Regions from separate parts of the Pseudoalteromonas sp. McH1-7 genome, predicted to be linked through region 2. Evidence: predicted binding sites of a transcription regulator. Region 2 holds the regulator's gene; each other region holds the start of a gene.
The links. The regulator ArgR, encoded in region 2, controls arginine synthesis, uptake and breakdown. The targets are predictions, from matches to a motif close to ANTGAATANNTATTCANT.
Positions count from the first base shown of each region.

Region 1: gltB (glutamate synthase large subunit) is a predicted target of ArgR. The motif match lies at 5,132-5,149, and genes of this name have one in related genera.
Region 3: HUZ36_RS06935 (aspartate aminotransferase family protein) is a predicted target of ArgR. The motif match lies at 2,156-2,173, and genes of this name have one in related genera.

Region 1 is NZ_JABWPQ010000041.1:11,038-18,590, forward strand. Features, by position in the region: gene HUZ36_RS21085 (YeaH/YhbH family protein) at 1-1,263, opposite strand, end outside; gene HUZ36_RS21090 (PrkA family serine protein kinase) at 1,290-3,212, opposite strand; gene HUZ36_RS21095 (Fe-Mn family superoxide dismutase) at 3,399-3,980, opposite strand; gene HUZ36_RS21100 (Grx4 family monothiol glutaredoxin) at 4,357-4,701, shown strand; gene gltB (glutamate synthase large subunit) at 5,249-7,553, shown strand, end outside.
Region 2 is NZ_JABWPQ010000003.1:155,331-162,883, reverse strand. Features, by position in the region: gene HUZ36_RS03270 (DNA repair ATPase) at 1-378, opposite strand, end outside; gene HUZ36_RS03265 (SPFH domain-containing protein) at 444-2,534, opposite strand; gene HUZ36_RS03260 (OB-fold-containig protein) at 2,797-3,408, opposite strand; gene argR (transcriptional regulator ArgR) at 3,754-4,221, opposite strand; gene mdh (malate dehydrogenase) at 4,463-5,395, shown strand; gene serA (phosphoglycerate dehydrogenase) at 5,476-6,705, opposite strand; gene rpiA (ribose-5-phosphate isomerase RpiA) at 6,717-7,370, opposite strand; gene HUZ36_RS03235 (5-formyltetrahydrofolate cyclo-ligase) at 7,477-7,553, opposite strand, start outside.
Region 3 is NZ_JABWPQ010000007.1:102,075-109,627, reverse strand. Features, by position in the region: gene HUZ36_RS06945 (anthranilate synthase component II) at 1-510, shown strand, start outside; gene HUZ36_RS06940 (HDOD domain-containing protein) at 883-2,058, shown strand; gene HUZ36_RS06935 (aspartate aminotransferase family protein) at 2,415-3,626, shown strand; gene astA (arginine N-succinyltransferase) at 3,694-4,707, shown strand; gene astD (succinylglutamate-semialdehyde dehydrogenase) at 4,723-6,195, shown strand; gene HUZ36_RS06920 (DUF3802 family protein) at 6,335-6,670, shown strand; gene HUZ36_RS06915 (OsmC family protein) at 6,777-7,190, shown strand; gene speD (adenosylmethionine decarboxylase) at 7,276-7,553, shown strand, end outside.

The DNA.
Region 1 (7,553 bases), on a different contig from region 2:
TTTGTTCTTTTTGAACAGCTCTCTGAAGATAGGGTAAATATCCTCTACGCTTCGAATGTGTTGCATAGCAAAATTATCAAAGGCATTAGCTACTCCTTGATACTCTCGCCATAGGCTTTGATGCGCCCGGGTCGTTATTTCAATGTAAGCATAATACCGTACAGTTTTGAGCAGTTTACTTGAAAGTATTTGAGTACATTGCGGCGAATCGTCTGCCCAATTGTCGCCATCTGAAGCTTGTGCTGCGTATATATTCCAGTCGCCCTGCGCGTAGCGTTCTTGAATAATCTCATCCATTAGCTTCAGTGCACTTGAGACGATAGTACCCCCCGTTTCTTGCGAATAGAAAAACTCTTGCTCGTCCACCTCTTTGGCTTGAGTATGGTGGCGGATATATACCACCTCTATATCTTTATATGTTCGGGTTAAAAACTGATATAGCAAAATATAAAAACGCTTTGCCATATCTTTGGTCGCTTGATCCATAGAACCAGATACGTCCATCAAGCAAAACATAACCGCTTTGCTGGTGGGGTGGGGGCGTCGCTCGTAATTACGAAAACGCAGATCGTAATTGTCGATGAAAGGCACCGCAGCAATTTGTGCTTTCAATATTTCAATACGTTGCTCGATATCAATTATCTTTTGTTGCGGAGGCACCGGCTCAGCTAACAAATTGGCTAATTCCTCTTCTAACTCTTTTAATTCGCGCCTTTTGCTTGATGTCATAGCTATGCGTCGTGCCATAGAGCCTTTTAGACTTCGTACAATGTCTAAGTTGCTTGGCATACCATCGTTACAAAAGCCCGCCCGATGTGTTTTCATTTGCATCAGTTTATCCAACTGACTCTGTTGCAGGTTAGGCAGCTCTAAATCTTCAAACAATAAATCTAAATATTCATCTTTAGAAATAGAGAAAACAAAATCGTCTTGGCCTTCCCCTTGGTCACTTGCCTCGCCCTCACCACCACCACCTCCCTGACCGGAAGGCGGGCGCTGAATTTTGTCACCTGTAGAAAATTGATCATTACCAGGGTGAATAAGCTCTCTATCTCCCCCCTTACCTTGATGGAAAGTAGGTTCGCTAATGTCTCTTTGTGGAATAGAAATGCTTTCGCCACTTGAGACATCAGTCACACTTCGTTTGTTAATCGCCTCTGATACCGCCTTTTTTATCTGCTTTTTGTAGCGGCGGATAAAACGCTGGCGGTTCAGAGTGCTCTTATTTTTGCCGTTAAGACGGCGATCAATAAAATGCGCCATATAACACCCTCTTTAATGCTTACAAGTTACTGAGACTTTCTTACTCTTAAATACCATTCAGAGAGTAAGCGAACTTGTTTTTGGGTATAGCCTTTGTCAACCATGCGATTGACGAAATCCTCATGCTTCTTCTGGTCTTCAGCCGAGGTTTTTGCATTAAATGAAATAACAGGAAGTAAGTCCTCTGTATTAGAAAACATCTTTTTCTCAATAACGGTTCTTAGCTTTTCATAGCTAGTCCATACCGGATTATCACCATTATGGTGGGCTCTGGCTCTCAAGACAAAATTGACGATTTCATTTCGAAAATCTTTTGGATTTGAAATACCCGCGGGTTTTTCGATCTTCTCAAGTTCTGCATTTAATGCTGCGCGGTCAAACAACTGACCAGTGTCTGGATCTCGGTACTCCTGATCTTGGATCCAAAAGTCTGCATAGGTTACATAACGGTCAAATATATTTTGTCCATACTCAGAGTACGATTCTAGGTATGCTGTTTGTAATTCCTTACCAATAAACTCAACATATTGAGGAATAAGATAGCCTTTCAAGTGGCTCAAGTAACGCTCCTGAACTTCTGCGTTAAATTGCTCTCGCTCTATTTGTTGCTCTAATACATAAAACAAATGAACTGGATTTGCTGCAACTTCACTGTGGTCAAAGTTGAAGACGCGTGAAAGTATTTTAAACGCAAATCGAGTGGAGAGACCGTTCATCCCCTCATCTACTCCCGCATAGTCACGATACTCTTGATAAGACTTAGCTTTGGGATCTGTATCTTTTAAACTCTCTCCATCATACACTCGCATTTTGGAATAAATACTTGAGTTTTCAGGCTCTTTAATCCGCGACAGTGCCGAAAATTTAGCTAAAGTTTCTAGCGTGCCAGGGGCACATGGAGCTTGCCGCAATTCGCTATTTTCTATGAGCTTCTCGTAGATTTTTACTTCTTCTGATACGCGTAGGCAATAAGGCACTTTAACGATATAAACGCGGTCTAAAAACGCTTCATTATTTTTGTTGTTTTTGAAGGTTTGCCATTCAGATTCGTTAGAGTGCGCAAGGATCAGCCCACTAAAGGGAAGTGCAGAAATACCCTCCGTGCCGTTATAGTTTCCTTCCTGAGTTGCAGTTAATAACGGGTGTAGCACTTTGATGGGGGCTTTAAACATCTCAACAAACTCCATTAACCCCTGGTTTGCAAGGCAAAGTGCACCTGAATATGCGTAGGCATCAGGATCATTTTGAGCAAAGTGTTCAAGCTTACGAATGTCTACTTTACCCACTAGCGCTGAGATGTCTTGGTTGTTTTCATCGCCAGGCTCTGTTTTAGCGATGGCTATTTGGTCAAGTATAGATGGATACCGCTTTACAACAGTGAATTTAGTAATATCACCGTTGTACTCATGTAAGCGTTTGGTAGCCCATGGCGACATTATAGTTTTAATATAGCGGGTAGGGATTCCGTACTCTTTTTCTAACAAGTCAGCGTCTTCTTGAGGACTGAACAGGCAAAGTGGGTGGTCGTTAACTGGTGAGCCTTTTAGCGAATACACCGGTACTTTTTGCATTAAATATTTTAATTTCTCGGCGATAGAAGACTTACCCCCACCAACAGGACCGAGTAAATAGAGCACCTGCTTACACTCTTCAAGCCCTTGGGCTGCGTGTTTGAGATAAGAGACTATCTGTTCAATAGCGTCTTCCATGCCATAAAACTCGTTAAATGCAGGGTATCTTGCTATTACTCTATTGGAAAACAGTCTACTTAGCCTCGCATCTTTAGATGTGTCAATCATCTCCGGTTCGCCAATCGCCATTAATAGTCGCTCTGGGGCGCTGGCATAGGCTGATTTATCATTTTTACAAATTTCAAGAAATTCCGCGATAGTGTACTCTTCTTCTTGCGCGGCTTCATATCTGGCCTGATAATGTTCAAATATTGTCATAACGACCTCCAGTAAGCTACCTTGTATGGATTGCGGATCATAGATTAGGAAAGGTTACTTAAAGCTTAGTCGTGATATGAATAATACCCAAAAAAAACTAGATTTTTTATGTATTAATGTTGAATTACAGGCGCAAAAAAGGGTGCCTTAGCACCCTCATTATTGCATCAATGATGATAGTTGATGTTAAGCTAGGTTGCTGTTTGCAAAGTCCCAGTTAACAAGTGCCCAGAAACCCTTTAGGTATTCAGGACGGACGTTACGGTAGTCGATATAGTAAGCGTGTTCCCAAAGATCAACTGTGATAATTGGTGTAACACCTTCTTCAGTCAGCGGCGTAGCTGCGTTTGAAGTATTTACGATATCTAAAGAGCCGTCAGCAAGTTGAACTAACCAAGTCCAACTTGAGCCAAAGTTATTTACCGCTTTGTCATTAAAAGCTTCTTGGAACGCAGCAAATGAGCCCCATTTCGCGTTGATTAGCTCCGCAACTTTACCTGTTGGTTCGCCACCTGCATTTGGTGCTAAGCTGTGCCAGTAGAACGTATGGTTCCAGATTTGAGCAGCATTGTTGAAAACACCACCTTCAGAGCTACAAACGATCTCTTCTAGTGATTTACCTTCGAAGTCAGTACCTTCAATTAAACCATTTAGCTTTACAACATAAGTGTTGTGGTGTTTGCCGTGGTGGAATTCTAACGTCTCTTGAGAGATGTGCGGCTCAAGTGCGTTTAGTGCATAAGGTAGTGACGGTAGTTCAAATGCCATATTAATCTCCATTTTTTTGGTTGATTTGCCAACAACTCATACGAAAGCAAGCTAACATTAGCCCACTTTTCTATACCATTGGCTTTTATAGTGATACTATAATTCCTGACTATTTTACTCAAGTTTTGGCAAACAGCAATGCGTGCCAGTGACTTAATGACTTATAATACATATTCTTTGTGAACCGATGCCAAATAGCAGCCTTCACATGGGCAATAAATGAGCTCAGTTTAGGCGCTATACCGTTGCTTCTAACCTATCGTGCGGCTGGCGTAGTGGTTTACTAATGTGTGTTGTAATAGTGAGTAGCAAGCTAAAGTGCCGATATTAGCGTGCTGTACATAAATATCGGAAAAACGTCATTTTGAGGTAACTAATGGAAACTATTGATAAGATTAAACAACAGATCGAAGAAAACCCAATTATTCTTTATATGAAAGGGTCTCCTAAACTCCCTAACTGTGGTTTTTCTTCGCAAGCATCTCAGGCTTTGATGGCGTGCGGTGAGCAGTTTGCGTATGTAGATATACTACTAAACCCTGATATTCGTGCAGAGCTACCGCATTATGCAAACTGGCCTACCTTTCCACAACTTTGGGTTGAAGGTGAGCTGATTGGTGGTTGTGACATCATTATTGAGATGTTCCAAAAAGGTGAGCTTCAACCACTAATCTCAGAAACAGCTGCTAAGTATAAAAAAGATGATGCAGCGGCTGAATAATGTCATACCTGGCAGAGCATAGGCTCTGCCGCCCTAACTTTTCTGGTTAACTTCCTCCCTTTTTATACTTTTACTCGTTTATTAATCGCCTGATCCCTTCACTAGACAATTACTCGTTTCAATTTGGATCCAACTTTTGTTTATTTAGTTGACGTGTACGTCAACTAAAACAGGTTTGCCGCTGCATATTTATATAGCCATTCTCATGTAGTGCTTGTTAGCCAGTCTTTGGTTTATAGTAATTGTGTGAATATTTATTCATATTTTAATTTTGGTTACGTTTACGTAAACGTTTACCTGTGAGGATCTTGTGGCCATTACACACTTCTTGATACCGGTGTCATTTTGCAAATTTATATTCAATATTTTCAAAATGATAAATTTTGATTGATTTGGGCAACTTGTATTACCAATGAGAAATATTCAACTTAATGAATATGTATTCATTTTTGTGTTGACTCTACTTTCAATCAAGGCTAATTTTGAGTATCTGCCAGCATTTCGTCGTACCGTCATGGGCTGGCCGTTGTAGCAAGGGGAGGAGTCTATGCTATATGACTCAAAATTAGAAAAAGATAACTGTGGGTTTGGTTTGATTGCGCATGTGAGCGGACAGCCGAGCCATAAACTGATCCGAACAGCCATAACTGGTTTAGACCGTATGCAGCACCGTGGTGGTATTTCTGCCGATGGCAAAACAGGTGATGGGTGTGGATTATTGTTGCAAAAACCAGATAGCTTCTTTCGAGCTATTGCTGCCGAAAATGAGTGGCACATAGGTAAAAACTATGCGGTTGGCATGATATTTTTAAATCAAGATGAAGCGCTAGCAGCAGCGGCAGAAAAAGTCATTTGTGAAGAATTAGAAAAAGAAACACTGACGGTGATTGGTTGGCGTGTAGTACCAACTGATCCATCCATGCTTGGCCCTATTGCCAAAGCACAATTACCTGAGTTTAAGCAAGTTTTTATCGGTGCGCCAGAAGGTTGGCGTCCTAAAGATTTAGAGCGACGCCTTTATATTGCGAGGCGTCGGATTGAAAAAAGGTTGGAGCAGGACGAGCAATTTTATATTTGCAGTTTGTCTGGTTTGGTGACTATCTATAAAGGCTTGATGATGCCAGTGGATTTACCTAACTTCTATTCTGATCTTGCTGACATCCGTATGACGAGTGCTATTTGCGTATTTCACCAACGCTTCTCAACCAATACTCAGCCTCGATGGCCTTTGGCTCAACCATTTCGCTATTTAGCACACAATGGTGAGATTAATACAATTCAAGGCAATCGTCAGTGGGCGCGTGCTCGGGCCTACAAGTTTGCTTCACCGCTATTACCTGATTTACAAACGGCAGCGCCGTTTGTCAATGAGACTGGATCTGATTCCTCTAGCTTAGACAACATGTTAGAGCTGTTTTTAGCGGGTGGGATGGATCTGTTTCGAGCAATGCGTATGCTTGTGCCTCCCTCATGGCAGAAAAACCGCGCTATGGATGAAGATCTTCGCGCATTCTATGACTTTAATTCTATGCACATGGAGCCATGGGATGGCCCCGCTGGGATAGTGATGTCAGATGGTCGTTTTGCTGCTTGCAACCTCGACCGTAATGGCCTAAGACCCGCGCGCTATGTGATCACTCAAGATGGGTTTATTACCCTCGCATCTGAAGTGGGCATTTGGGATTATGCACCTGACGAAGTCATTGAAAAAGGCCGTGTAGGACCAGGTGAGTTATTGGTGGTCGATACTTTACATGGCAAGATTTGGCAGCCCGATGAAATCGATCAAGATCTGAAATCCAGACACCCCTATAAGACTTGGCTTGAGCAAAATGTAAAACGGTTAACGCCATTTGAAGCGTTAGATGAGCAAGCATCAGGTAAACGCGATCTAGATGATGAGACCTTGGTAACGTACCAAAAGCAGTTCGGTTACACAAATGAAGAGCTAGATCAAGTTATTCGTGTGATGGGTGAAAATGGCCAAGAAGCAACAGGCTCAATGGGAGATGATACACCTTTTGCTGTTTTGTCTGAGGGGCACCGCTCAATCTTCGATTACTTTAGACAAAAATTTGCGCAAGTTACAAACCCGCCCATAGATCCGCTGCGTGAAAATCATGTTATGTCTTTGGCTACCTGTATTGGCCGAGAGCAAAACGTTTTTAACGAGACTACAGGTCACGCTAAACGCTTACAATTTGCTTCTCCAGTGTTAACGTATTCTGACATGCAGCAATTGCTGCATGCAGATGATGACCATTATTGCGCTTGCAAAATTTCATTAATATATAATGCAGAGGAGTCCTTGCGCGCAGCTATTGAACGAGTTTGTAAGGAAGCAACAGAAAAAGCACGTAGTGGTTGCGTTATGTTGATCTTAACCGACCGAGACATAGCAGCTGGAAAACACATTATACCAGCTGCTATGGCTGTGGGGGCAATACAACAACGTTTGGTGAATGAAAACCTACGTTGTGATGCAAATATCATTGTTGAAACCGGCAGTGTTCGAGATCCCCACCAATTTGCTGTATTACTAGGCTTTGGTGCCACCGCAATTTATCCCTATTTAGCATATGAAACACTGGTTGATATGTGTGACAAGAAGGTCATTCAAAAATCATATCGGGAAGTTACACTGTCATATCGTGGCGCTATAAATAAAGGTTTATACAAAATCATGTCGAAAATGGGGATCAGTACAATTGCATCCTACCGTTGCTCGATGTTATTTGAAGCCGTAGGTTTGTCTGATGAAGTGGTAGAGTTGTGCTTCAACGGCGTTGCAAACCGTATTAAAGGTGCATGTTTTGATGATTTTGCATTAGAACAACAACAGCTAAACAAAC
Region 2 (7,553 bases):
ACGCGGATCGGTAAGAAACTTAGTTTCTTGGGGGTAAGGCTCTATCTCGTAATGGTCATCTTGCAGGTGTAGTTTTTGTACTGTGAATACGTCACTCACTTGGGTGTTTTGTTTGAGCCCCATAAACACATTGTAGGCGAAGATAAGTTTATCGCCTATGAGCACGATGTCTCGTGGCACGCAGTTATGCTCAGTACGAACTCTTGCTCGACCTTGTACTTTAAGTTCTGTACTGCCAAAGGTATCAACACGTTGTTGGTTAATTTGGTCTATTTGGCTTTTTAGATCGTTACCAAAGTTGCCAAGTCGGCGCTTTATGAGTTGATAAGAATCTTGCTCGAGCGTTCGCTCTGGCGCTTGTTGCGTTGCTTCCGTCATTCTTTGCTTTCCTATGTGCACTGCGCAAATGGGGAAGGAGCCAAGGTTTTGGCCCCTTTGCTTGATTACTCTACAGGTTCGTTTTGTTTACTGGCATTTAATGAACCACCAAGTAACTTGAGTAACTGCTGTTTATCCGCATCTGAGCTGCTGCTCAGTTGTTGGAAAAACTTACTCATGTTGATGTTCTTTAGTGTTTCAGAAGACGCATTGGCACCTGCTAGCACCCCTTTTAGGTCATCCATTAGATTGCGCTCACCATTTAAGTGATCTTTGAATACAGTTTGCACAGTCTTGCTTTCCCCAACTAAGCCATCGATAGACTTACCTACGGTAATCGCATTCATGAACTGGTTAAAGAACTGACCGTCGCCACCCATAAAGTTAATATCAGCACCGCTTAGTGCTTTGCCTAACACATCTGCTTGGCTTGCTGAAACTTGTTTATTTGCCTCGATATTCGCCAGTGTCAGTTCTTTTTGCTGATTTAGTTGCAGTGTGAAGGCTTCGTATTCACGAGCATCGTTATCCATCTTGTTAAGCGCTTCAAGCTTTTCTGTGAGACCCTTTGCCTCAGCTGACATTCTGCGTTCAAGATTGATGGCTTCCGCCTCACCTTGTTTTTCAATGGCGTCAGCCATGGCTGTCTGCACTTCGGCTTCTGCCATACCAATGTCACGCTTGCCTTGTGCTTCAGCTTCAAGTCTTTGTCTTAGTACTTGTGCTTCTGTTTCACCTTGCAGTGCATTAGCGGTTGCTTTCGCTTTGATAATATCGGCTTCAGCAAGCCCAGATGCTGCTGCTTCAACTTGCGAAGCTTCTGCCAATATCTTCTTCGACTCAGCTGTCTGATTTGCAATACGTAGCTCTGCTGAAGCCATTTTTTCCATTTCACGGGCTTTAAACTCAGCTGCTTGCTCTTTGGCCTTTGCCGCTTCAATATCTTTCACTAGAGCTTCTTCGGCCTCTGCTTGCGCAAGAATAATTTTGGCTTGTTTTTGACGCTCAGCATCAGCAATACACTGTACATCTTTGATACGCTCTTGCTCTTCTGCGACGGTCTTCTCGACAGCAACGCGTTCACGCTGAACGTCAGCAATTTCTTTTTGCTCAACCTCAAGAGCTTTAGCTTTTTGAATACGTAAAATTTCGGTTTCGCGCTCGCGTTCGATGATTTCAATTTCTCGTGAGCGTGCCACTTTCTCTTCTTCAATGGCAAGCAAGCGAAGGCGGTTTTGCTCCGCTACGTCGATTTCACGTTGTTTGTTATGCTCAGCAATCGCGATTGCTTCATCGGCTTTTAAACGAGCCTCTTCGGCTTTTAAGCGTTCTTCATGTTTCACGCGCTCCGCTTCAGCAGCTTCTCTTGCACGCACCGATTCAATTTCACGACGTTGTTTTGCGCTTGCATCTTCTCTTTGACGCTCAACTTCTGCGGCTTTTTCGAATGCAGCTTGGTTTTGATTGTCGATCTGCGCTTTCTCATCACATTTAAGCTGATTGGTTTCAACGTTTTGCCTAGAGGTTTTTTCGGTAATACGACGAATACCTTCAGCGTCGAGGATGTTATTTGGATCTAGTTTATCAATAGAAGTTTGCTCAAGGTAATCAATCGCGACATCTTCTAATGTATAGCCCGATAAATCCTGGCCAATCACCTCTTTAATTGCATCACGGAATTCATTACGGTGAGTAAACAACTCCTCAAAGTTCATACGTTTACCTACTGTTTTCAAGGCTTCTGAGAATTTGGCCTCAAACAGTGCCTGCAAGGTTTCTGGTGCTGATGCGCGAGCGCAACCAACTTGCTTTGCAACACGTAGAATGTCTTCTTTATTTTCGTTGACGCGGATATAAAAGGTAATGGCAATATCGGCACGGATATTGTCTTTACAGATGAGGCCGCTGTTATCACGGCGCTCTAATACCATGCGATTAGTTGAAATATCCATCACTTCCATTTTGTGGATCACGGGTAATACAACACCGCCTGTGGTAGTAACATCAGGCTCATTTTTCATTTTGTTGATGATTAATGCCTGACCCTGCTCAACCTTACGGTAGAATTTACCTATTAAAAGTAAAATGGCGAATATGATTACAATGGCTATTCCCGCGATTGCGAGTACCGGTCCGAGGTTATTTAGAAATTCCATGCTTGTTCCTGCTTTGCGCTATATAGTTTGAACCAGAAGTAGTGGCTCGTGTTTTAATTCCGTTGTTTTGTATGTTTCACCCATTGCATTGATAGTTATGTTCCTGCTGCAAATAGATAGGTGACTAAGTACGCTCTGTGTAAAGCTGTTGGCTAGATAAAAAGGCTGTTGAGTCCGATTTAACAAGCACTTTATTTTTACTTCAGATACGAGTTAATTGTGTGTTCTACTCTGTCACTAATTGAGCAGAGTAAGGGTGCAATTACCAAGGTTTAGCTACAACCGTGTAGCTATGGGTCGTGATGTCATGGTCAATAAGTAACGCACTGTCTCCTATGGTGAAGGTATTGTCTTCGTCTGAACGGATCTCAATCAGTTGTTCAGTACCCTGAATATATACTCTGGCTTGACCAAAGGTGCTACTTACGCGTGACGTGGCGATGGTACACTCAAGTCCAACCAGCGCATGTTTTGAAGTGGTTTCTTGGCTTTCAAAAAAGCGTCGTAAAGGCCTTACCAACAGCGCGGTAAGTGGTAAAGCTACGATAAGGCTGGCGAGCATGAATACTGTACCTATAAAATAATAGGAAATACCATTACCGAGCAAATAAGCAAAAAGCTGCTGAGTATATAAACTGATAATCCAGCCAAGCGATATAATAATGCTCAGTGAGATACTCAGTGGCACTCCACCAAATGCGAGTTGCCAATACGAGCTACTTGAAGCAGTGTTCGCTTCAATATCAACATCACTCTCTAAAATATCGAGATCTACCAAGCCCAGCAGAGCTATTATCCAAAATAAGATGACGATCAATAGTAAGGTTGAAAAAATGATCGTAGGAAAAGTAAATGCTGTATTTAAAAATTCCATTTGCGCTCCTTAACTCCTCGTATTTACTTTGTGCTCAGCAAATAATTAGAAAAGGCTGCGTGTTCATGGGTTTTTGCTTTCACGACTTGACAGCGCATTGCATTATAGCTGAACGAGGGATAATCGATATGCTGTGTTGCTGATAATACTCAATAGATAATTGGTATAAAACAAGCTGTCCCTCTTGTAAGGTGAGAAATAGTCACCCTGTGTATCTAAAGTTGCCACAATGAGACATATTATGTCAACTAAATATTTGCTGTTGTTTTAACCCATTTGTTTAGCTGTGTGCAATAAGCTGAGGCGGGGAAATCGCGCCAGTTGTGATACCAGCGCGGCGGAGTATTATACGTTATCAAATAGTGTCTTTACTTTATCTAGGGTCACGTCTATTTCTGATATTTTAGCTGGTGCAATAAAAATAGTATCGTCACCGGCTATGGTACCTAGTACACCATCTGCTGTGCCAAGAGAGTCCAATAATCGCGCGATTAGCTGGGCAGCTCCTGGGCTGGTGCGAATAATGATCATCATTTCATTGTGCATAATGTCTACGACTAGTTGGCGTAGTGGGCTTTTTGCCGTGGGCACGCTCATCTCAGCAGGTAAACAATAAACCATTTCCTGCTTTGCATTACGGGTTCTTACAGCGCCAAACTTGCTAAGCATACGGGAGACTTTACTTTGACTAACATTGTCAAACCCTTGTTGTTTGAGCGCATCAACAATTTCACCTTGAGAGCCAAAGTTTTCTTCTTTTAGAATCGCTTTAAATGCTTTGATAAGTGCTTCTTGTTTTTCTTGCGGCTGCATAGTTTGTCTTCTTTTACGGCTAATTTTTAAATTCTACACAAAACCGTAAGGATCCCCAAATTTGCGCGACCAAAATCGCTGTCGTAAAGCATTGGCGCACAAAGTGTCGCGATCTTTACACTTTTACTTAAGACATTAGTCAAAAAATCTTGAAAATAGCCGTGATATATTTGTGTTTACCTGCGCTTTTCATTATCTTTACTGCACACTCAATTCCACCTTCAAATTATGGAGAATTCACATGAAAGTTGCTGTATTAGGTGCCGCTGGCGGTATCGGTCAAGCTCTATCTTTATTGCTTAAAAATGGTCTACCAGCTGGCTCTGAGTTAGCGCTTTATGACGTTGCACCTGTTGTACCTGGTGTTGCAGTTGACTTATCTCACATCCCAACTGCGGTAACTGTTGCAGGTTATGGTAAAGATGACCTAGACCCAGCACTAGCTGGTGCTGACGTAGTGCTTATCCCTGCTGGTATGCCGCGTAAGCCGGGTATGGACCGTGCTGATCTATTCAATGTAAATGCTGGTATCATCAAAACGCTTGCTGAAGGTATTGTTAAAAACTGCCCTAAAGCACTTGTCGGTATCATTACAAACCCAGTAAATGGCACGGTACCAATCGTTGCTGAAGTATTCAAAAAAGCAGGAACTTATGATCCAGCTCGTGTATTCGGTGTAACAACGCTTGACGTTATCCGCGCTGAAACTTTTATCGCAGAGCTAAAAGGTCTAGATGTTTCTGAAGTTAAGATCCCAGTAATTGGTGGTCACTCAGGTACTACAATTCTGCCTCTTCTTTCTCAAGTTGAAGGTGTTGAGTTTACTGACGAAGAAGTTGCTTCACTTACTACTCGCATTCAAAACGCAGGTACTGAAGTGGTTGAAGCAAAAGCTGGTGGCGGCTCAGCGACATTATCTATGGGGGCAGCAGCTGCACGTTTCTGTTTCTCGTTAGTGAAAGGCCTGCAAGGTGAAGAAGTGTTAGAATACGCCTATGTTGAAGGTAACACAGGCGATGCTACATTCTTTGCTCAGCCAGTTATCCTTGGCAAAAACGGTGTAGAGAAGTTACTTCCTTACGGTGAGCTAAGTGCGTTTGAGCAAAAAGCAAAAGACGACATGCTAGCGACACTTGAAAAAGACATCAAAGAAGGTGTTGATTTCATGGCTTAAGCCAGACTGATACAAAAAACCAGTCGCTTTTACAGTGACTGGTTTTTTTATGCCTGAGGTTTACCCTCACACTGTTGGGTTTAGTGAAGAATACGAGCTCTTAGTGTACCTTCTACTGCGCTCAGCTCTTTCAACGCAACTTCTGAATGGTCGCTATCGACATCTATGACAACATAACCGATCGACTCGTCTGTTTGCAGATACTGCGCGGCGATGTTGATACCATGCTGAGCAAATGCTTGGTTAATTTGAGTCAGCACACCAGGGCGGTTGACATGCACATGCAGTAAACGGCTTCTGTTCGATAGCTCAGGTAATGATACTTCAGGGAAGTTCACGGCGGTGACTGTTGAGCCATTATCAGAGTATTTTGTGAGCTTGCCAGCTACTTCTACACCGATATTTTCTTGTGCTTCTTGGGTTGAGCCACCAACATGTGGGGTCAGTAGTACATTGTCAAATTCACGCAGTGGTGAGACAAACTCTTCGTTGTTCGACTTAGGCTCTACTGGAAAGACATCTATTGCCGCGCCGGATAGCTTTTTACCCGCTAATGCCTCTGCTAAGGCGTCAATATCAACAACAGTACCACGAGAAGCGTTGATCAGAATTGCACCTTGTTTCATGACTTCGATTTCAGCCATACCGATGAGGTTTTTCGTTTGTGGCGTTTCTGGTACATGTAAACTAACCACATCAGCACGCTGTAATAATTGCGTCAGAGTTGGGAGCTGGGTTGCATTTCCTAGGGTAAGTTTATCCTCAATATCGTAGAACTCGACATTCATGCCGATATTTTCAGCCATAATGCCAAGCTGAGTACCGATATGGCCATAACCAATAATACCCAGTGTTTTTCCGCGAGCTTCGAAGGAGCCATCGGCCGACTTATCCCATTCACCACGGTGTGCTTTGGCATTGCGCTCAGGAATACGGCGAAGTAATAACAAGATTTCACCCAACACCAGCTCTGCAACCGAGCGAGTATTAGAAAATGGCGCATTGAATACAGCGATACCGCGCTGTTTTGCAGCATTCAAGTCAACTTGGTTGGTACCGATACAAAAGCACCCAATCGCGACTAGCTTTTCAGCTTGCGCTAACACGGTTTCTGTTAAGTGTGTACGAGAGCGGATCCCGACAAAGTGGGCGTCTTTGATCCGCTCGATAAGCTCAGGCTCCGGTAAGGATGTTTTGACATAGTCTATATTGCTGTAGCCGTTGCGCTTTAGTGTTTCTACCGCACTTTGGTGCACACCTTCTAACAACAAAATTCGAATTTTATCCTTTGATAACGAAACCTTGCTCATCTGTAATCTCACTAGTTGATTTTAGGCCCTTCTTCGGTGCCTGTTATAACAACGTCAGCGCCACGTGAGGCAAATAAGCCATTGGTGACAACGCCAACAATCTGGTTAATTTTTTCTTCAAGCGCTTTTGCTGCGCTAATTTCTAGGCCGTGTACATCTAAAATAACGTTGCCGTTATCTGTAGTGACACCTTGGCGGTACACAGGGTCGCCGCCAAGCTTAAGTAATTCTCTCGCTACATAACTGCGTGCCATCGGGATCACTTCAACTGGCAACGGAAAAGCGCCCAAAGTGTCGACATGTTTGGTGTTATCAACAATACAAACAAACTTTTTAGCGACGGCAGCGACAATTTTTTCACGTGTGAGTGCCGCACCACCGCCTTTTATCATCTCGTTTTGACTGTTAATCTCATCTGCGCCATCGACATATACTGCAAGTTCTGACACATCGTTTAGCTCAAAGACTTCAATGCCAAGTGCTTTTAGTTTTTCCGTTGATGCTTCAGAACTGGAAACCGCCCCCTTGATATTGTCTTTGATGCTTCCTAACGCATCAATAAAGTGGTTAACGGTGGAACCTGTTCCAACCCCAACAATCGTATTTTCTTCTACGTAGTTTAAGGCTGCCCACGCTGCGGCTTTTTTCATTTCATCTTGAGTCATAACGCTACACTTAATTGTTATTGAAGTTGCACAGAGTATAACTCAATCAAAGTGGTAGCGTCATGGTCAAAAGCAGCGCTAATCGCGCTTAACTTGTTGCACTCTATTATTGTTCCGGCCAAGTATATAAGCGGGTGGGTGTAAGAATAGTTGGCAGTGGGATATCCCAAGCTTCGGTCGGTA
Region 3 (7,553 bases), on a different contig from region 2:
GAAGTATTGGTTAAGCGTAATGATGAACTTAGCATCGCTCAAATTAAGCAGCTTCGACCAAAGTATCTAGTGTTGTCTCCAGGACCTTGTACGCCGAATGAAGCAGGTATATCACTGCAAGTAGTGGAACAGCTTCAGGGCAGTTTGCCTATTCTGGGGATCTGTTTAGGTCATCAGACAATTGCGCAAGCGCTAGGAGGTAATGTGCGCCGTGCCAGACAAGTCATGCACGGTAAAACTTCTCTTGTATATCACAATAATAAAGGGGCATTTAACGGGCTTCCTTCGCCTTATGAAGTCTGCCGATACCATTCACTTATTGTAGAAAAAAACGCCTTGCCAGCAACGCTTGAAGTGAGCGCATGGACACAGTCCCCAGAGGGTAAGTTTGATGAAATTATGGGACTTGTCGCACCAGATAGGGCGCTTGAAGGAATACAATTTCATCCTGAAGCAATCTTGACCGAGCATGGGTTGGCATTACTTGATAACTTCCTAAAACGCTTCTAAAGTTTAAACAAAACCAGCTCTGTTTTGTAATTGTGCAAATAATCTGCACGCTTGAGGTCGTGTGGGTATAATACCAATTTGACTTAATACTTGCTAAATTTGAAGGAGTAAATCTGACGCTAACAGCGTTAAAAATTTCTTATTTAGAACAACTAAATAGCAAAATTTTTGCCTTGTTATCGACAAGATTTTCTCGCCTCAAAATAGACCACTTAATTAAGAAAATTGGTATAAGCTTGGAGATGATGTTTCTGTCAGTGCTTTAAGATACGCACAATAAAACTTTAATATTGCCTTTAGTGGTATAATATCGAACAATACGACTATCTGTTGAGTGCTAAACTCATTGTTTCCTTTAGATAAGTAGCATGCATGACGCAAGAAAATAAGCAAATTAGAATGGCACAAGCGCTTTCTGAGCGCGCCCATGACCTTCTTATCAGCCTTAACTTTGCCCAAAAGCAAATCGGCTATATCCATACTTTTGATATTAGTTATGGAGAAAATATTGCCCAGCGTACCATGCTTGAGGTGGAGATTGCTGCGGCTGCAAAACGACAGGAAAGCAGTACGACTCATCATAAATACATAGCTAAAGCAAGTAAGCACTTACATTCAGTTATTGAAGAGGCAATTGCAAAACAATTACATGATCTTGATACCATTTACCATGAAGTGGTTGGCATTCAAGATTCGGTTCCTGCCATTTTTGATATTTTGGCCGTGCGTTCAGCGTCAGTAGGGCGATTAGAACCACTCGTAAATGATCTCAGTTGGTTAGGGCGAGAGCTTGTATCTTTGGTGAATTTGCCGCAGTATCGCAAGAAAAATAGCAAAGGCACATCGATTAAAGTCGATACCCCTGCGCTGGCACTGAGGTATTTGGGCTTAGAAAACCTGCAAATGGTGATCCCGACGATGGCGGTGAGGCACTGGATGCCCCATGCAACAGAACCGTTTGGCTTAATGAAGCGTAAAATGCGGGAGCTAAGTATGAGCACTGCAATTGCAGCAAAGGAGCTTGCCCCATTTTTTGGTGTTAAAGAACAACATGCCTTTACCTTGGGAATGCTACTTGAACTGGGCAAAATTGCGTTAGTCAGACTGTATTTACGTACTTTTGAAAGAGTATGGCAAGCCAAAGTACAAATTGCCCGTGATAAAAAGCAAAAAGATCTACATACCGCGCTAATGGAGCTATCTCCAGATCCCCTATTTTTGCGTAACTTGCTGTTAGAACACTCCGCAGATATATCTCGAAAACTAATAGAGAAAATGGAGCTGCGTTACCTTCCCTTTAATGCGGTAATGGAAGAGTATTCGCAAACTTATTTACCAAAATCGCATAAAAAAATAGCGGATCCGTTACCACTGACACAAGTGATGCAAAAAGCCTATGGCTATGCTCAAATGCTTGTTTTAAAAGACAGTCAGTTGATAGAAGATGACGAAGCTGAGATTTTACTCAGTCACCTAGAACTCACTGAAGAAATGCGTCAGCAATTGGCAAAATGTGCATTCCATAACCTTCAGTTGACGATTTTGTAAAAAAAAACGGAATTTTTTTTGCGACTATTCATTCAGAACCTAACCTTTAATGATCAGTGCAAGGCTGCATCATGCTTGCTTTGCCCTGAATATCAGCCCTAAATAGTTATTCACTTGAGTTGAGAATATATGTTAAACCCTTGAATGCAAAGGGCTGGGAACATGCTATAAGTGAGACAAATGGCGCTTTTTCTGAAATAATGAGCGTATGAATTTTGTGCCATCAAGGGGCGGGTCAAAATACATAGCACCTAATTGGTGTGAATAAATATCCTATCAAGCGGTGGCAATGCGCCAACCTTCAAACGGAATGACTCCTTGTTTGCACTTTCACTCACCAAATATGAGGAAATAAAATGACTATCAATCGTGAATTGTTTGACGACGTAATGGTACCTAACTACGCACCTTCTGCTGTGATCCCAGTAAAAGGCGAGGGCTCTCGCGTGTGGGATCAAGAAGGTCGTGAATACATCGACTTTGCTGGTGGTATCGCAGTTAACTGTTTAGGTCATTGTCACCCAGCTTTGGTGGGCGCATTAAAAGAGCAAGGCGAAAAAATCTGGCATTTGTCTAATGTAATGACTAATGAGCCTGCACTACGTCTTGCGAAAAAGCTTACTGATGCAACATTTGCAGAAAAGGTCTACTTCGCCAACTCTGGTGCAGAAGCGAACGAAGCGGCACTAAAACTTGCGCGCCGTTGGGCACTTGACAAGTTCGGTGCTGAAAAATCGCAAATCATTTCATTTAATCAAGGTTTCCACGGCCGTACATTCTTTACGGTTACTGTGGGTGGTCAAGCTGCGTATTCGGATGGTTTTGGTCCAAAGCCTGGCGATGTAGTTCACACAAACTACAACGACTTAGCAGCGTTTGAAGCTCTTATCTCTGACAATACTTGTGCAGTGATGATGGAACCGCTACAAGGTGAAGGTGGCATTATTTCACCAACCGCTGAGTTTGTTAAAGGTGTGCGTGAACTATGTGATAAACACAACGCGCTACTTATTTTTGACGAAGTACAAACTGGTGTTGGTCGTACAGGTGAACTATACGCATACCAAGGCTTAGGGGTAACACCAGACATTCTAACCACAGCTAAAGCACTAGGTGGTGGTTTCCCTATCGGGGCAATGATCACGACCACTGAAATTGCAGTGCACCTAAAAGTAGGTACTCACGGTTCAACATACGGTGGTAATCCATTAGCTTGTGCGGTTGCTGAAGCTGCATTTGATACCGTTAACACAACAGAAGTGCTTGACGGTGTAAAAGCAAAAGAACAGCTTTTCCGTGAATTACTTAATGACATCAACGAAAAGTACAACGTATTTAGTGAAGTACGTGGTAAAGGTCTATTGCTTGGTGGCGTAGTTACTGAAAAGTATCAAGGCAAAGCAAAAGAGTTCTTGGTTGAAGGTATCAAACAAGGCGTGATGTCACTTGTGGCTGGTGCAAACGTGGTACGTTTTACTCCATCTTTAGTTATTCCTGATGCTGACATTCGCGAAGGAATGGCACGCTTTGAAAAAGCGGTTGCTGCGGTAGTTGCTAACAACGCCTAATACTGATTGCAAGGTCACCTTTTGGTGGCCTTGTTGTTATCCACATTTTTGAGGAGTAAGCGGGCTCATGATGATCCTTCGCCCAATCCAAGAAAGCGATTATCCAGCGCTTTTAAACATTGCTCATGAATCAGGCCACGGTTTTACCTCTTTGCCTGTTAACGAAGAGCTATTACAGAAGAAGATTGCACGTTCAGTTGCTTCATTTGGTAAGCAAGCAGACAAGCCTTTTGATGAAGGGTATTTATTTGTATTAGAAGATACAGAAACTGGCGAGGTGGTTGGTACCAGTGGTATCGAAGCTGCGGTTGGTTTGGATGATGCGTTTTATCATTACCATCTGAGCAAAGTGATCCACTCTTCTCGCACGCTGAATGTTTACAAAGCAGTGGATATTTTAACGCTATGTAATGATTACACTGGCGCAACGGAACTATGCACGCTGTTCTTAAAGGATGGTTATCGTAAGGGAAGCAACGGCAAACTCTTATCTCGCTCTCGCTTTATGTTTATTAATCAACATCGTGCGCGCTTTGCCGAAACCGTGATTGCAGAAATGCGCGGCGTGTCGAATGAACAAGGTGAAAGTCCATTTTGGCAGTGGCTTGAAGAGCATTTCTTCTCTATGGACTTCCCAACTGCTGATTACCTCACGGGTATTGGCCAAAAGGTCTTTATTGCAGAGCTAATGCCAAAATACCCAATCTACGTCAACCTGCTCAGTGAAGAAGCACAAGCGGTGATTGGTGAGGTACATGACAATACTCGCCCTGCGATTGAGCTATTAAAGAGTGAAGGTTTCACCTTTAACGGTTACGTTGATATTTTTGACGCAGGCCCTACTGTTGAAGCCAAAGTGAGCAATATTCGCACGGTATGCAATAGCGAAAAGCGCACAGTGAAAATAGGCGATAGTCAAGGTGGATTCCCTGTTATGGTCGCAAATGATAAACTTGTGGACTATCGCGCAGCGGTCATAGAGTTAACTTTGTCTGATGACAATGAGATAACGCTTGCTCCACATGTTGCTGCGGCGCTAAAAGTAGAAGAAGGCGATCAAGTAAGCCTAGTGAAGATTTAAGATTGGGAACAGATTATGACAACACATGCAGCACAACTAATTAACGGTGAGTGGATTGCAGGACAAGGCGAAAGCTTTAGCTCTGTAAACCCAGCAAACAACGACGTAATTTGGACAGCAAACGCAGCAACAGCAGCGCAAGTTGATAGCGCAGTAAAAGCAGCACGTGAAGCTTTCTATTCATGGAGCGACATGAGCTTTGCAGCGCGCTTAGAAATTGTTAAGCGTTTTGCTGAAGTACTAAAAGAAAATAGCGAAGAGTTGGCTATCGCAATTGCTAAAGAAACGGGCAAACCACTTTGGGAAACTCGCACCGAAGCGGGCGCTATGGTAGGTAAAATCGCAATTTCTGAGAAAGCTTATCAAGAGCGTACTGGCGTGGTTGAAAATCCAATGCCTGTTGGTCGTGCAGTTATTCGTCATAAAGCGCACGGCGTGGTTGCGGTGTTTGGCCCATATAACTTCCCAGGCCATCTACCTAATGGTCACATTGTACCTGCGCTACTGGCTGGTAACACGGTTATTTTCAAGCCGTCTGAACTCACACCATACGTTGCTGAGTTAACACTTAAGTACTGGCAACAAGCAGGTCTTCCTGCGGGCGTGATTAACTTAGTTCAAGGTGAAGTTGAAACTGGTAAGGCACTTGCGTCACATGCTGGTATCGATGGCTTATTCTTTACTGGTTCTTCTCGTACTGGTCATTTATTACATGAGCAATATGCAGGCCAACCAGGTAAGATCTTAGCGCTTGAAATGGGTGGCAATAACCCACTCATCGTAAAAGACGTAGCGGATACCAAAGCGGCAGTGCATGACATTATTCAATCAGCGTTTATTTCAAGCGGTCAGCGTTGTACTTGTGCTCGTAAGCTATTCCTTCCGGCAGGTGAGCAAGGTGACATCATCCTTGAGCAACTGATCAAAGCGACTAAAGCGATTAAGGTTGGCAACTTTGATGATGCAGAACAACCATTTATGGGTTCAATGATCTCAAATGCAGCTGCAGCCGGTATGGTAAAAGCACAGCAACAGCTTGTTGAGTTAGGTGGTGAGTCGCTTATTGAGCTGACGCACACAGAAGGCACAGGCTTTGTGACGCCAGGTATCATCGAATGTACTAACATTGCAGACTTCCCTGATGAAGAACACTTTGGCCCGTTATTAAAAGTATTCCGCTACACAGACTTTGACGCGGCAATTGAAAAAGCAAATGAAACAAGCTTTGGTCTTTCAGCGGGTCTACTCGGTGACAACGAAGCGGATTACGACCGCTTCTTACGCCGTATTCGCGCTGGTATTGTTAACTGGAACCGTCCAATCACAGGTGCGTCAAGCGCTGCGCCATTTGGTGGTATTGGTGCTTCAGGTAACCACCGTGCAAGTGCTTATTATGCAGCAGATTACTGTGCATACCCAGTTGCTTCAGTAGAATTAGAGAAGGTAACATTACCTGCAAGCTTGAGCCCAGGTTTATCTTTAGATTAAAATAGCACTATCAATTTTATTGATAAAAAAGCAGCTTCGGCTGCTTTTTTGTGTCTAGTTGTCTACAAAAGTAGCAATCGAAAAAACTTTCTGCTTAAATCAATAGGAGATGTCTTTGATAGGTTCAGGTGAGCAAAGTATGGTTTTAGATAAACAAGGATATGATGATTTAGTCATGTATTTGACGCAAAATTTAGCCTTGTTTGAGAAGTCCGGGACGGTAGAGCCTGGTGCTCCAACAGTCTTGGAATTGATCGAAGATGTGATTGCTGAAAATGTTATCCGTATTTGCGAGCAACACAGTGAGCTTTCTACAGAGCAGCGTAGCATGATTGTGCGCGAGGTAGACGGCATTGTGTATGACTTGCAAGAGGTACTGTCGAGCGTTGTTGATAGACGTGTCACCATAGAGCAAAAAGAGTTTATTGAGGAATTTGCCGGCTTGGTGAAAAACCTGTTTGACTCAGCGGTATAGGTTGGCACAATTATCGTTAATAGAACCACACTACACTGTAAAGTGAAAAGTGGAATATAAAATACACCGCCTCGTGGCGGTGTTATTGCTTTTATAAAGGATAACTATGTTAGCTTGCGTTAAATGGGTTGAAGGCGATACCTTCATTGGGCGCTCAGCGTCAGGGCACAACGTGGTATTTGATACCGGCGCCGACAGTGCAGCACCAAGCCCAATGGAAATGGTGTTGATGTCAGCTGGCTGCTGCTCGTCGGTTGATGTGGTCAGTATTTTACAAAAAGCGCGTCAGGATGTTACTGACGTCGAGGTAAAGCTTACCGCAGAGCGCGCTCCAAGTGCGCCACGGGTTTTTACAAAAATTAATTTACACTTTGTGGTAACGGGACGAAATGTCTCTGAAAAACACCTAGCAAGAGCCATTAGTTTGTCAGCTGAAAAGTACTGCTCCGTGGCTTTAATGCTTGAAAAAGCAGTAGAAATTACGCATAGCCATGAAGTGATTGAAATTGACGCGAAATAACGCTTTTTCATGGCGTTATTTTCGTATAAAATCCGCGAACTTTTGTTTCTGCAACGCAGATTTTTTGTATTAAGGTGGGTCTATCGTGAACAAGCCCTTTGATAAAATTAAACTCCATGGCTTTAACAACTTAACTAAGAGTTTAAGCTTTAGCATTTACGATATTTGCTACGCCAAGACCGAGCAGCAACGTAAAGAGTATCTAGAATATATTGATGAGCAGTACAGTGCTGATCGTTTGACGGATATTCTCAAAGACGTGACAGATATTATTGGTGCAAACGTATTAAATATTGCACGTCAAGACTATGAGCCACAAGGGGCAAGTGTGACGATTCTAGTATCAGAAGAGCCTGTTGAACA